Tenggerimyces flavus: one gene and its partner. The protein of the gene in region 1 interacts with the protein of each later gene in a pairwise test. Links are inferred from orthologs where the notes say so. Each region holds a gene or a part of one and is shown in the gene's direction. Other genes may lie near its edges.

Region 1 (7,949 bases):
GCGACACCACCCACCCGTCCGGCAGCCTGCTCGCCACCAAGCTGGCATCGTTCATCGACGGCGACCGCACGCTCCAAAGACTCTTCACCCCCGACGAGCACACCTCACTCGCCGGCCACAGCTGGACGAGAAACCACCTGTTCCTCAACAAACTCCACGACGTCACCAGCCAGCTCTCCGTCCTTACGCCAGGTGAGAACGGCTGGACCGAGGAGCCGCTCGCCGGCGTCCCACCGATGTCCACCGCGACCGTCGGCGGCACCGACTCCGACCTCGACGACGAGTACGAGCTGCACGTCCAGAGCTTCGTCCGGCCGGCTACGTTCGCCCTGGGCAGGATCGGCGACGGCCCGGCGGAGGTGCTCAAGCAGCTGCCGGAGTTCTTCGACGTCGAGGGCCTCGACGTGTCGCAGCACTTCGCGACCTCCGACGACGGAACCAAGATCCCTTACTTCCAGGTCACTCCGCCCGGCGCGCAGCCCGAGGGCGGCTGGCCGACGCTGCTCGACGGGTACGGCGGCTTCGAGGTCCCGCGCGAGCCCACGTACTCAGGCTCCGACGGCCGCTCCTGGCTGATCCGGGGCGGCGCGTACGTGCTGGCGAACATCCGCGGCGGCGGCGAGTACGGCCCCGCGTGGCACGAGGCGGGCCGCGGGCACAACCGGCACAAGGTGTTCGAGGACTTCGCCGCCGTGGCGCGCGACCTCGTCACCCGCGGCGTCACGGTGGCCGCGAGGCTCGGCATCGAGGGCGGCAGCAACGGCGGCCTGCTCACGACCGTCATGCTGACCCGCTACCCGGAGCTGTTCGGCGCCGTCGTCTCTCAGGTGCCGCTCACCGACATGCGGCGCTACTCCAAGCTGCTCGCGGGCGCGTCCTGGGTCGCGGAGTACGGCGATCCCGACGACCCCGAGGACTGGGCGTACCTCGCGACGTACTCGCCGTACCACCAGGCGAGCGCCGACAGGAGCTACCCGCCGATCCTGCTCACGACCTCGACCCGCGACGACCGCGTCCACCCCGGCCACGCCCGCAAGCTGGCTGCACGGCTGCGGGAGCTCGGCCACGAGGTGCACTACTACGAGAACATCGAAGGTGGTCACGGTGGAGCGGCCGACAACAAGCAGTCGGCGTTCATGAACGCGCTCGCGTTCGAGTTCCTCTGGCAGAAGTTGGGTGGCTCGTGAACGAGGTCCCCGGCTGGGCGTCGGGGGCGGCGACGGGCGTCGGCTCGTTGCCGTACGAGAACGTGGTCGAGGCGACGCGAACGGTGGTGGGCGAGCTGCCCGACCTGCCGCACCTCCCCGAGCTCCCCGGGCGAGGCGTCGCGGGAGGCATGATCGGCCGGACCTGCGCGCTGCTCGCCGAGCTGCACGTCGACCTGCAGCCCGCCGGCTGGCGGCTCACCCCTGGTGAGGGGCTCGACGAACGGCGGGCGAAGTCGCTGCTGGCCCAGGATCTCGACGCGCTCGAGGAGGTCGCCCAGGGCTATCAGGGTCCGCTGAAGGTGCAGGCCACCGGACCCTGGACGCTCGCCGCCAGCGTCGAGCGGCCCAAGGGCGACCGCGTGCTCGCCGACCACGGCGCCCGGCGCGAGCTCGCCCAGTCGCTCGCGGAGGGGCTGAAGGACCACGTCGCCGACGTCCGGCGCCGCGTGCCCGGAGCGCAGGTCCTCGTGCAGCTCGACGAACCGTCCCTGCCCGCCGTGCTCGCGGCGGGCATCCCGACCGCGTCCGGCTTCTCCCGGCACCGCGCCGTCAGCGGCCAGGACGCGCGAGAACGGCTCGCCGAGGTCAACGCGACCATCGAGGCCGCCGGAGCGTTCCCGCTCGTACACAGCTGCGCGGCGAACGTGCCGTTCGCCCTGCTGCACGCGGCTGGCGCCCGTGGACTCTCCTTCGACGTGCACCAGATCAGCGACGCCCAACTCGAGCACCTCGGCGTCGCGGTCGACGACGGCGTCGTGCTGTTCGTCGGCGCCGTGCCGTCGGAAGACCCCGACCCCGCGAACAGGCGGCCGCCGATGACCGACGCGGACGTCGCCCGGCAGGTCACCACGTTCGTCCGCAGGATCGGCTTCGGCGAGGACCTCGCCGCCACCGGCACGGTGATCACGCCGACCTGCGGGCTCGCCGGCGCCTCGCCGGACTGGGCGCGGCGGGCGATGGAGCTCGCTCGCCAGGCGGCTATACTGACGAAAAGGTAAGTACCGAACGAAATAGTCGGTACTTGTGCGGACGTCAGCAACTCCGCAGGATCGAAGGCGTGAACATCACCGTTATCGGCCTCGGCCCGATGGGTCAGGCCATGGTCAACGTCTTCCTCGACAACCAGCACCACGTCACCGTCTGGAACCGCACCGCCAGCCGTGCCGACGCACTCGTCGCCCGCGGCGCGGTCCTCGCCACGACCCCGGCCGAGGCCGTCGCGGCGAGCGACCTGATCGTGCTCAGCCTCACCGACTACCAGGCGATGTACGCCATCCTCGGCGACGTCGACGACCTGTCCACCAAGACCATCGTCAACCTCAGCTCGGACACGCCGGACGCGAGCCGTAAGGCCGGTGCGTGGGCTCGGGCGAAAGGCGCCGCGTTCGTCACCGGCGGCGTCATGGTTCCGGCGCCGATGGTCGGCCAAGAGGGCGCGTACGTCTACTACAGCGGCCCGGCCGAGGAGTTCGACGCGTACGCCGACGAGCTCGCGCTGCTCGGCAAGCCCGAGTACGTCGGCGCCGACGACGGGCTCGCGCAGCTCTGGTATCAAGCCCAGCTCGACGTGTTCCTCACCTCGCTGGCGTCGTTCCTGCACGCCGCCGCGCTGCTCGCCGAGGCGGGCGTCAAGCCGTCGGAGTTCGCGCCGTGGGCGGCGTCCACGCTCCAGCTCGCGGCCCCATTCCTGACCGAGGCGGCCGAGCAGATCGAGTCCGGGGAGCATCCCGGCGACCTCAGCACAGTGCTGATGATGGGCGCGACCGCCGACCACGTCGCCGGCGCGAGCGAGGCCGCGGGCGTCGACACAGCGCTGCCGAAGGCTGTCCAGACGCTGTACCGGAAGGCGATCGAGGCCGGCCACGGCAAGGCCAACTGGACCGCGTTGTACGAGGTCATCAAGGCCCGCTGATTGTCGCCACCTGGCGGTAACGTTCCGTCTCATGAGCAAGCAGGTGGCCGGCATCCCGAAGAAGGCGCTCGAGCGTCACGCGGAACTCGTGCACGTGATCGACGAGCACAACTACCGCTATCACGTGCTCGACCGCCCGACGGTCTCCGACGGGCAGTACGACACGTTGATCCGGGAGCTCCGCGAGATCGAGGCGAACCATCCGGAGCTCGTGACGCCGGACTCGCCGACGCAGAAGGTCGGCGGGGCGACGTTCGAGACCGGGTTCGCGCCGGTGGAGCACCTCGAGCGGATGATGTCGCTCGACAACGCGTTCACGCTGGAGGAGCTGCGCGCCTGGGCCGCGCGGGCGGAGCGCGACGTGGGCTCCGAGGCGGAGTTCCTGTGCGAGATGAAGATCGACGGGCTCGCGGTCGACCTGGTGTACGAGAAGGGCCGGCTGGTCCGCGCTGCGACGCGCGGCGACGGTCGTACGGGCGAGGACATCACGCTGAACGTCCGCACGATCGACTCGGTGCCGGTCCGGCTGACGTCGAAGGACGCGCCGCCGATCCCGAACCTGCTCGAGGTCCGCGGCGAGGTCTTCTTCGGGCTGAAGGAGTTCGAGGAGCTGAACGCCTCGCTGGTCGAGGAGGGCAAGGCGCCGTTCGCCAACCCGCGCAACTCCGCCGCCGGCTCGCTGCGCCAGAAGGACCCGCGGGTGACGGCGAAGCGCAAGCTGCGCTTCCTCTCCCACGGCGTCGGCAAGCGCGAGGGCTGGCAGCCGAAGCGGCTGTCCGAGGCGTACGACGCGCTCCGCGCCTGGGGGCTGCCGGTGAGCGAGCTCGTCCAGCTCCGCAAGACGCTGGACGAGGTCGACCGGTACGCGATCGAGCTCGGCGAGAAGCGGCACTCGCTCGACCACGAGATCGACGGCGTGGTGGTGAAGATCGACGAGATCTCGCTGCAGCGCCAGCTCGGCTCGACGTCGCGCGCGCCGCGGTGGGCGATCGCGTTCAAGTGGCCGCCCGAGGAGGTCAACACCAAGCTCGTCGACATCCGCGTGAACGTCGGCCGGACCGGGCGGGTGACGCCGTACGGCGTGATGGAGCCGGTGAAGGTCGCCGGCTCGACGGTCGAGTTCGCGACGCTGCACAACGCGCAGGAGGTCAAGCGCAAGGGCGTGCTGATCGGCGACACGATCGTGCTGCGCAAGGCCGGTGACGTGATCCCGGAGATCCTCGGCCCGGTCGTCGACCTGCGCGACGGGTCGGAGGTCGAGTGGGTCATGCCCACCGAGTGTCCGGAGTGCCACTTCCCGCTGCGGCCGGCGAAGGAGGACGACGTCGATCTGCGTTGCCCGAACACGCGGTCGTGTCCGGCGCAGCTGCGCGAGCGGTTGTTCCACCTCGGCGGGCGGGGCGCGTTCGACATCGAGGTGCTCGGCTACAAGTCGGGCATGGCGATGCTCGACGAGGGGCTGATCTCCGACGAGGGCGACCTGTTCTCGCTGGACGAGGAGAAGCTGAAGGGCTCGACGTACTTCACCACCAAGGACGGTGAGCTGTCGGCGAACGCCCGCGGCCTGCTGGCCAACCTCGAGACCGCAAAGACGCGACCGCTGTGGCGCGCGCTCGTCGCGCTGTCGATCCGGCACGTCGGCCCGACCGCGGCGCAAGCGCTGGCGCGGGCGTTCGGCGACCTGGAACGGATCGCGACGGCGCCGGAGGAGGAGCTGTCGAACGCCGAGGGCGTCGGGCCGACGATCGCGAAGTCGATCGTGGAGTGGTTCACGGTCGACTGGCACCGCGAGATCGTCGCGAAGTGGCGCGAGGCGGGCGTGCGGCTCGCGGAGGACATCGTCGACGACGGGCCGAAGCCACTGGCGGGCATGACGGTCGTGGTGACCGGTTCGCTGGAGGGCTTCTCCCGCGACGAGGCTTCGGAGGCGGTGTCGGCGCGGGGCGGCAAGGTGTCCGGCTCGGTGTCGAAGAAGACCGCCTTCGTCGTGGTCGGCGACAACCCCGGCTCGAAGTTCGACAAGGCCCGCGACCTCGGCGTCCCCGTGCTGGACGAAGACGGCTTCCGCGTGCTGCTGGAGTCCGGCCCCGACGCGGCGAAGGAGGCCGCGCTCAGCGAGTGAGGACGGCGACCGCGAGCAGCGCGATACCCGCGACCAGCAGCAGCCAGGCTGCCAGCGGTGGGCGCCGGCGGGCTGGTCGGCGACCGGCCGGAGTGGCAGGTGCGGGTGTGGGGGAGCGCTGTTCCTTCGGGCCGGTCTCGCCCCACCCGGCCGGCAGCGGCGGGATGTGGTCGAAGACCTCGACCGGGTCTGCTGGGTCGATGACGTACGCCACGTCGCCAGCTTCTCGGAGCTCGCCCAGCCGTGAGCGGACCTCCCATGCCGAGGCCGGCCGCGACGCCGGGTCCTCGGCGAGCAGCTCGGCGAGCAGCCGCAGGAGGTCGGTCGATCCCGGCAGACCGTCGAGCTCGAGGACGTTCGGCGTTCCGTTGCCAGCTAGCATCTTCCGCATCACCACGCCCAGGGCGAACAGATCCTGAGCCGGCGCCGGGTCGGCGCCACGATAGGCCTCCGGGGAGAGGTAGCCGGGGGTGCCGAGAACGACGTTCGCGACGGTCAGGCGCGTGCCGTCGAAGGCGGCCGCGATGCCGAAGTCGCCGAGCCGCAGCCGCGGTCGGCTCTGCCCGGTGGCGTCCAGCAGCAGGTTGCTGGGCTTCACGTCGCGATGTGCGAACCCGGCGGCGTGGACGGCGACCAGCGCGTCCGCGGCCTGGTGGGCCAGCTCGATCACCCAGCCCTCGGGCAGCGCCCCGAAGTCGCCGAGCAACGTGGCCACGGAGCCGCCGCGCACGAGCTCCATCGTGAACAGGATCCGGTCGTCCTCGCCGACCCAGTTGCGCGGCGCCAGCGTGTGCGGGTGCTGGACGACCCGCTTGGCCTCGCGGATGAAGCGGATCAGCGAGTCTGAGTCCGCGGCGCGCAGCACCTTGGCGGCGACGTACTCCCGCTCACGGTGGTCCCAGGCGCGCCAGACCGTGCCGGAGCCGCCGGCGTCGAGGACGTCGATGAGCTCGAAGCGCCCACCCACGATGTCGCCCACGCGCGAGAGCCTAGCCTCCAGACACCATCCGGAAGTGCTCGACCGCGTCCTTCGTCCGGCCGGTGCCGTAGACCCGCAGCACCTCGGCCAACGCGGGGAACGCCGCCTCGAGGATGGCCGCCGCCCGGGTCAGATCGTCGGCACTGGCCGCCCAGCGCAGCACCTCCTGGACGTGGGTCGCTCCCTCGTGGCGCAGCGTGGCCGTGGGGCGGGTCAGCACGCTGCCCGGAGCCTCCGCCTCCACTTCGGCCACGGCGGCGGCCGCCACCACCTGCCCGCTGCGAACGGTCGGCGCCAGCTGCATCAGCCTCTGCAGGCGGTGGACGGCAGTGGGATTGCCGATCTTGAGCCGGTTTCCCGAGGCGAGCTGGCTCACCATCGGCGCGGACAGACCGAGCACCCGCGCGAGCTTGGCGCGGGAGATGCCGAAGGTCTCGGTGAGCTCGTCGATGACCTCGACGAGCGGCGCGCCGTAGAGGCGTGCCTGTTCGGCGTGGTTCCGGGCCGCGAGCGACTCCGGGTCCGCACTCATCGGTCACCTCCGGGAGCTTTCCAGTAGTGAATCATCCTACGCCGAATCGGGAGTCTTGACTCATGGCATACACACGTCTACGTTTACAAACGTAAACGTCTCGTCCAGGTGGGAGTGCGGGCATGGTGACTCGAGTGGGGCGCATCGGTGTGGTGGCCGTGCTGCTCGCGGCGTTCGCCACCCTTCTCGGTGCGGGGGAGAGCAGAGCCGACGACCAGCCCGGCAGGGTCCTGCTGGTGCTCGACTCGTCGGGCTCGATGAAGGAGCCGGCCGGCGGCGGCGAGACCCGGATCCAGGCGGCCAAGAAGGCGCTGCGCCAGGTCGTCGAGCAGCTGCCGGACGACCAGGCCGTGGGCTTGAGGGTGTACGGCGCGAAGGTGTTCGCCCGGAAGGACCCCGGCGCCTGCACCGACTCGCAGCTGGTCGTGAAGCCCGCCACGGGCAACCGAGCGGCACTGCTGAGCGCGATCGGCGCGTACCAGCCGTACGGCGAGACGCCGACCGGCTACGCGCTGCGGGAAGCGGGCAAGGACGTCGGCGGAGAGGGCCGGCGCACCATCATCCTGGTCTCCGACGGTGAGCCGACCTGTGCTCCCGACCCGTGCCTCGTCGCCAAGGAACTCCGCAAGCAGGGCATCGAGGTCCGCATCGACGTGGTCGGCCTCAGCGTCAACGCCGCCGCTCGCAAGGACCTGCAGTGTGTCGCGCGCGCCGGTGGCGGCGTGTACTACGACGTCGACAGCAGCCAGGAGCTCGCCGACTCGCTGAGTGCGGTCGCCAAGCGAGCCGCCCGTCCGTACGTCCCGGTCGGCCGGCCGGTCACGGGCACCGCCACACCCGAGGGCGCGCCGGAGATCGCTCCCGGAGACTGGCTGGACGCTGTCGACGCGGCGACGCCCGCCAAGCACTACCTGATCAAGCGCGCGCTGCTGAACTCGTCCGTGGTCGCCAGCGCGGCGTACCGAGCCAGCCAGTCCGGCGGCGACTTCGTCGATGTCGAGTTGACCACGCCGAGCGGCACCAGGTGCGCCTTCAAGACCGGGGTCGCGGGCAACGGCAAGCTGCTGTCCACGGCGGCCAGCGCCTCGCCGTACACCCAGCAGGAGGAGTGCCTGACCAGTTCAGAGCTGGTCCTCGCTGTCACGTACCGCGGGACCGACTCCGACGGCGCTGCGCTGGAGATCCGGGTGACCGAG
Region 2 (6,346 bases), 1.2 Mb from region 1 along the record:
TGGGGCATGACTCCAGCTTTCCAGAGCGCCGGACATGAAGCACCCCAGAAGGCATCCGGATCGACCACCTGTCGCATGCACGTCGATGCCAGTCCGTCCGCGCACGTCAGGGGGGTAGGCGAACGCGGGGCACAAGCATCGTGGAGCGGAGTGCCACGGGTCAGGGGCGTGGTTCCCGGCAAGCTCCCTGTGGTCGGGGTTCGGATGCCAACTGGGGTGGTGAACATCTTCACCGAATCGCCGGAGACGTTGGGCACTTTCTCCCTGTCGCATTCCTGCAATGGCGACATCACGACACCTCCTGCTCCGTACCGTGGTCGGGCTGTCACCAAGTGCTCGTCCGCAGGTCTGGAAAGCGCTCCGCCGGCACGGTTACGGTGTGCCCATCACGAGGGTTGCAACGTTGAAAGGGGCGGCAATGTCTGGATCTCCGCGCAAATGGGCTGCTTTGGCGGCGGCCACCGCACTGGCGGCTTCGGCGCTGATCGCGCTGACCACGGGGGCAGCGAACGCGAGCATCGGGTGCCTGGCCGAGCCGGCTGGCAACGACCCGGTGGCCGCGCACGCCACCGCCGACGGGGCCTCCGCGGTCGTCGGCAGCGTCACGCTCTCCAAGCCGGGCCGCGGCTGCACCGGTACGCCCGGCGCGGCCTACACCGAGTGCGGCGGCGGCACCGTCTGGTACCGCACGAGCGTGTCGGGAACGACCGGGTACGTCCCGGCGCGCTGCGTCTCGCTGACGTACTGGTAGGCGGCTGGTCGCGTACACACCGTGACCAGGGCGAAGCCACTCGTGCGCTAGTCTGTGAGCGTGCGAGTGGCTCTGCTCCTTCTTACCTGGCCGCGCTGACCGCAGCTTCACGTCAGCGTGGCGACCCCTCCTGAGTGAGGGGTTTCTTCATTGTTGGAGTATCTACTTGCCTTCCCGCCCGCGTACGGAGTGCAGACGAGCATGAGCGACACCGAACAGGCGTACGACTTCGCCGCCATCCAGAGCAAGTGGCTGCCCGTGTGGCAGCGGATGGACCCCTTCCGGGCCGAGTCGGAGGCGACCGACGACGGGGCCGCCGAGGACACCCGGCCGCGCCGGTACCAGCTCGACATGTTCCCGTACCCCTCCGGCGACCTGCACATGGGTCACGCCGAGGCCTACGCGTTCGGCGACCTGGTGTCGCGCTACCACTTCCAGAAGGGTGAGAACGTCCTGCACCCGATCGGGTGGGACTCGTTCGGCCTGCCCGCGGAGAATGCCGCGATCCGCCGCAACGCGCACCCGGCCGAGTGGACGTACGCGAACATCGACACCCAGGCCGACTCGTTCAAGCGGTACGGCGTCTCGTTCGACTGGTCGCGGCGGCTGCACACCAGCGACCCCGGCTACTACAAGTGGACGCAGTGGTTGTTCCTGCGCTTCTACGAGCGCGGCCTGGCGTACCGGAAGGCATCGTTCGTCAACTGGTGCCCTAAGGACCAGACCGTGCTGGCGAACGAGCAGGTCGTCGCCGGCAAGTGCGAGCGCTGCGGCAGCGACGTCACCAAGCGCGAGCTGACCCAGTGGTACTTCAAGATCACCGACTACGCGCAGCGGCTGCTGGACGACATGGGGCCGCTGGAGGGTCAGTGGCCCGAGCGCGTGCTGACCATGCAGCGCAACTGGATCGGGCGGTCCGAGGGCGCGTACGTCGACTTCGCGATCGAGGGTCGTACGGAGCCGGTGACCGTGTTCACGACGCGGCCGGACACGCTGTTCGGTGCGACGTTCTTCGTGGTCGCGCCGGAGGCGAAGCTCGCTTCGGAGATCGTGTCTGCTGAGCAACGCGCGGCGTTCGAGACGTACCTCGAGGAGGTCAAGCGGTCGACCGAGATCGAGCGGCTGTCGACCGAACGCGACAAGACCGGCGTCTTCCTCGGCGTGTACGCGATCAACCCGGTCAACGGCGAGCGGATCCCGGTGTACGCGGCGGACTACGTGCTCGCGGACTACGGGACCGGCGCGATCATGGCAGTGCCGGCGCAGGATCAGCGCGACTACGACTTCGCCAAGCAGTTCGGGCTGTCGATCGTCCGTACGGTCCAGCCACCCGCCGACTTCGACGGCGAGGCGTTCACCGGCGACGGTCCGGCGATCAACTCCGCGAACGCCGAGGTGTCGCTGGACGGGCTGGCGGTCGACGAGGCCAAGGCGCGGATCACCACGTGGCTGTCGTCGAAGGAGCTGGGCAAGGGCGCGGTGACGTTCCGGCTGCGCGACTGGCTGCTGTCGCGGCAGCGGTACTGGGGCTGCCCGATCCCGATCATCCACTGCGACGCGTGCGGTGAGGTGGCCGTCCCGGACGAGCAGCTGCCGGTCGAACTGCCCGACCTGCGCGGTGCGGACCTGCAGCCGAAGGGCGTGTCCCCGTTGGCTTCGGCGACGGACTGGGTGACGGTCGCGTGCCCGAAGTGCGGGGGAGAGGCGCGGCGCGACACCGACACGATGGACACGTTCGTCGACTCGTCGTGGTACTTCCTGCGCTACTGCTCGCCGAACTACGATGACGGTCCGTTCGACCCCGACGCCGTGCGCCGCTGGATGCCGATCGACCAGTACGTCGGCGGTGTCGAGCACGCGATCCTGCACCTGCTGTACGCGCGGTTCTTCACCAAGGTGCTGCACGACATGGGCGCGGTCGACTTCATCGAGCCGTTCACGTCGCTGCTGAACCAGGGGCAGGTCGTCAACCAGGGCAAGGCGATGAGCAAGTCGCTGGGCAATGGAGTGGACCTGGGGGAGCAGCTCGCGTCGTACGGTGTGGACGCGATCCGGCTGACGATGGTGTTCGCGGGGCCGCCCGAGGACGACATCGACTGGGCCGATGTGTCGCCGGCGGGGTCGTTGAAGTTCCTGCAGCGGGCTTGGCGGTTGGCGAACGACGTCTCTTCCGCTGTGGGGGTTTCGCCCGCGGAGGGGGACGCGGCGCTGCGGAAGGTGACGCACCGGACCGTGCAGCAGTTCACGGAACTGTTGGAGTCGTACAAGTTCAACGTCGGCATCGCTCGGCTGATGGAGCTGGTGAACGCGATCCGCAAGGCCGTCGACTCTGGTGTGGGCGGTGGCGATCCTTCTGTGCGTGAAGCGGTCGAGAAGCTCTCGGTGATGCTGTCGGTGGTGGCGCCGTACACCGCGGAGGACATGTGGGAGCGGCTCGGCCACGAGCCGACGGTGTCGCTGGCGGGGTGGCCTTCGTTCGACCCTTCTTTGGCGGCCGCCGAGTCGGTGACCTGCGTGGTGCAGGTGGCGGGCAAGGTGCGGGACAAGTTCGACGTGTCGCCGGACATCTCCGAGGACGCGCTGCGCGAGCTCGCGCTGGCCTCGGAGAAGGTGCTGGCGTCGCTGGACGGCCGCGAGATCCGCAAGGTGATCGTGCGCGCCCCGAAGCTCGTCAACATCGTCCCCGGCTGACCCGCCGCCGAGCGGTGGCACGGAAGTCGCGTGGACGAGCCCCTCGAAGCATGAGTATTCTTCGACCCATGCGGTACGGCCTCCTCCTTAGCCAGCCGCGCTGACCCTCAGCGGGTGCCTCGAGCACCGCGTCGGCGCGGCTATCCGTCACGCCGACAGACATCGCTGAGGAGCCCCGATCATGGAGACCCCCCATCGCTATACCGGCGCGCTGGCCGGCGACATCGAGGCGCGCTGGCAGCAGTACTGGGACGAGCGCCACACGTTCTATGCCGAACGAGACGACAGCAAGCCCAAGTTCTACCTGCTGGACCAGTTCCCCGGCCCCTCCGGCGCGCTGCACGTCGGCCATCCGGTGGGGTACGTCGCGACCGACGTCTTCGGGCGATACCGCAGGATGCTGGGCGAGAATGTCCTGCACGCGTTGGGATTCGACGCGTTCGGCCTGCCCGCCGAGCAGTACGCCGTCCAGACCGGCCAGCACCCGCGCGTCACGACCGAACGCAACATGGACACGATCCGCAGGCAGCTGCACCGCCTGGGCATGGCGCACGACCCCAGACGCGGCGTCGCCACCACGGACACGAGCTACTACCGCTGGACCCAGTGGATCTTCCTGCAGCTGTTCAACTCCTGGTACGACGACGAGCAACAAAGAGCACGTCCGATCCCAGAGCTGCAAGCCGCGTTCGCCATGGACCAAAGGAGAACGCCGACCGGACGCGGTTGGTGCGAGCTGACCCAGGCCGAGCAACGCAAGGCCGTCGACGCGCACCGGCTGGCGTATCTGTCGGAGGAGATCGTCAACTGGTGCCCCGGTCTGGGCACCGTTCTGGCCAACGAGGAAGTCACCGAGGAGGGCCGCAGCGAACGCGGCAACTTCCCGGTCTTCCAACGCACCATGCGCCAGTGGGTGCTGCGCATCACCGCGTACAAGGACCGCCTGCTGAAGGACCTGGACGAGCTGGACTGGCCCGACGCGCTGAAATCCCAACAGCGGCAGTGGATTCCGAACATGCACGACTGGCTGTTCAGCCGCCAGCGCTACTGGGGTGAGCCGTTCCCCATCGTGTACGACGAGTACGGTCCGATCGCGCTGCCCGAGCACCTGCTGCCGCTGGAGCTGCCCGACACCGACGACTTCACGCCCACCACGTACGACCCCGACGACGCCGACTCCGAGCCGCGGGCGCCGCTGTCGCGACTGACCGACTGGACCACGGTCACGCTCGACCTGGGCAACGGCCAACGCGAGTACCGCCGCGAGACCAACACGATGCCGCAGTGGGCGGGGTCGTGCTGGTACGAGCTGCGCTACCTGGACCCGGACAACGACGAGGTCTTCGTCGACCCGGCGCTGGAGAAGTACTGGATGGGCGGCGACCCCGGCGGCGTCGACCTGTACGTCGGCGGCGGTGAGCACGCCGTCCTGCACCTGCTGTACGCGAGGTTCTGGCAAAAGGTCCTGTACGACCTGGGCCACGTGTCGAGCCGCGAGCCGTTCCGCCGGTTCACTGTCGTCGGCTACATCCAGGCCTACAGCTACACCGACGAGCGCGGCGTCAACGTTCCGGCAGACGAAGTGGTCGAACGCGACGGAACCTACTGGTACGCGGACAAACCGGTGACCCGTTCCCTGGGCAAGATGGGCAAGAGCCTGCGCAACATGGTGCTGCCGGACGACATCGCCGACGAGTACGGCGCGGACACGTTCCGCGTGTACGTGATGTCGACCGGGCCGATCGGTACGGCCCGCCCCTGGGACTCACGGGCGATCGGCGGGGCGCAGCGCTTCCTGCAACGCGTCTGGCGGCTGGTCGTCGATGAGCAGACCGGCGGGATCACAGTCACCGACGACAAGCCAGACGACGCGACGAATCGTCAACTCCACAAGACGATCGACGCCGTACGCAGCGACCTGGACGAGCTGGGAGTCAACACCGCGATCGCCCGGCTGATGGAGCTGACGACGCATCTGACCGGGCTGGAACGCAAGCCACGCGAGGCCGTCGAAGCGCTTGTCCTGATGCTGGCGCCGTTCGCCCCGCACCTGGCCGAGGAGCTCTGGAGCCGGCTGGGACATGCGGAATCCGTTGCGTACCAGCCTTATCCGCAAGCGGATCCGGGTTTCTTGACCGTCGACACCGTGATCTGCGTGGTGCAAATCGATGGCAAGGTGCGGGATCGGGTGAACGTCCCGCCGGACATCGACGCCGCCGCTTTGGAAGCGCTTGCACGAACGTCGGAACGCGTCGTGTCCGCCATCGGCGACCGCGTCGTACGCCGTGCCGTCGTCAAACCGCCGACGCTGGTTAACCTCGTGGTTGGATAGACCTCCGTTTCGACAGTCGAAATGTCATTTGGGCCGACACTTTGTCTATGCCTTGACCGGGATGCGTCATCCCGTCGAGAATGCCTGACGCTCGTAGAAGGCCCGTTTCAGTGAGTGAAATGGACCGGTCGGTTCGAACAATGCCAGTCTGCGGGGGGCTGGCATCTGATCGAGCGGCCTCCGACCGGCGAGCGCTTGGTTCCACGCAGCCTTGCTGTGTCGTTGTTGCGCTGCCCGAGGGGGTGCAGTGACCTTCGGCAGAGCGTTCGCGTGGTGCCGTTCGCCGGTCGGGCGGGCAACCTTCAGCTCCCGGGGGAACGGACAAGCAACGTGGACGTGTCGAGTCCGACGTACACCATTCGAGCGGTGGATCGTGTCGTCGACATCTTGGACGCGCTGCAGCAGTCGCCGCGCGGACTGAGCCTCGGGGCGATCGCGTCCGCGGCCGGGCTGCCGAAGAGCTCGGCGTTCCGCTACCTGTCCACGTTGGAGGCGCGCGGGTACGTCGCGCGCGATGCCGCCGGCGACACGTACCGGCTCGGACGCGCGCTCGGCCAACTCCGGCCGCGCGA

Evidence for each region. The genes of interacting proteins can lie anywhere in the genome.
Region 2: the proteins of ligA (region 1) and leuS interact in binary tests that used the Escherichia coli proteins (3 or more experiments, as listed by UniProt). The link is inferred for Tenggerimyces flavus from one-to-one orthologs.

What each region holds. Positions count from the first base shown.
Region 1 is NZ_JAFBCM010000001.1:7,442,759-7,450,707, reverse strand. What follows is about bases 2,738-5,696. They hold ligA (NAD-dependent DNA ligase LigA), read left to right. Parts: upstream 2,738-3,151; coding sequence 3,152-5,242; downstream 5,243-5,696. Other genes in these bases: JOD67_RS34635 (serine/threonine-protein kinase), read right to left, coding at 5,232-5,696; JOD67_RS34645 (NAD(P)-dependent oxidoreductase), read left to right, coding at 2,738-3,120. In the rest of the region: JOD67_RS42225 (prolyl oligopeptidase family serine peptidase), read left to right, coding at 1-1,187; JOD67_RS34650 (methionine synthase), read left to right, coding at 1,184-2,206; more of JOD67_RS34645, read left to right, coding at 2,230-2,737; more of JOD67_RS34635, read right to left, coding at 5,697-6,221; JOD67_RS34630 (helix-turn-helix domain-containing protein), read right to left, coding at 6,232-6,753; JOD67_RS34625 (vWA domain-containing protein), read left to right, coding at 6,876-7,949. UniProt on the Escherichia coli protein: DNA ligase that catalyzes the formation of phosphodiester linkages between 5'-phosphoryl and 3'-hydroxyl groups in double-stranded DNA using NAD as a coenzyme and as the energy source for the reaction.
Region 2 is NZ_JAFBCM010000001.1:6,268,585-6,274,930, reverse strand. What follows is about bases 648-3,697. They hold leuS (leucine--tRNA ligase), read left to right. Parts: upstream 648-952; coding sequence 953-3,442; downstream 3,443-3,697. Other genes in these bases: JOD67_RS29455 (class I tRNA ligase family protein), read left to right, coding at 3,624-3,697; JOD67_RS29465 (hypothetical protein), read left to right, coding at 648-751. Also shown: JOD67_RS29470 (CTP synthase C-terminal region-related (seleno)protein), read right to left, coding at 1-8; more of JOD67_RS29465, read left to right, coding at 419-647; more of JOD67_RS29455, read left to right, coding at 3,698-5,774; JOD67_RS29450 (IclR family transcriptional regulator), read left to right, coding at 6,141-6,346.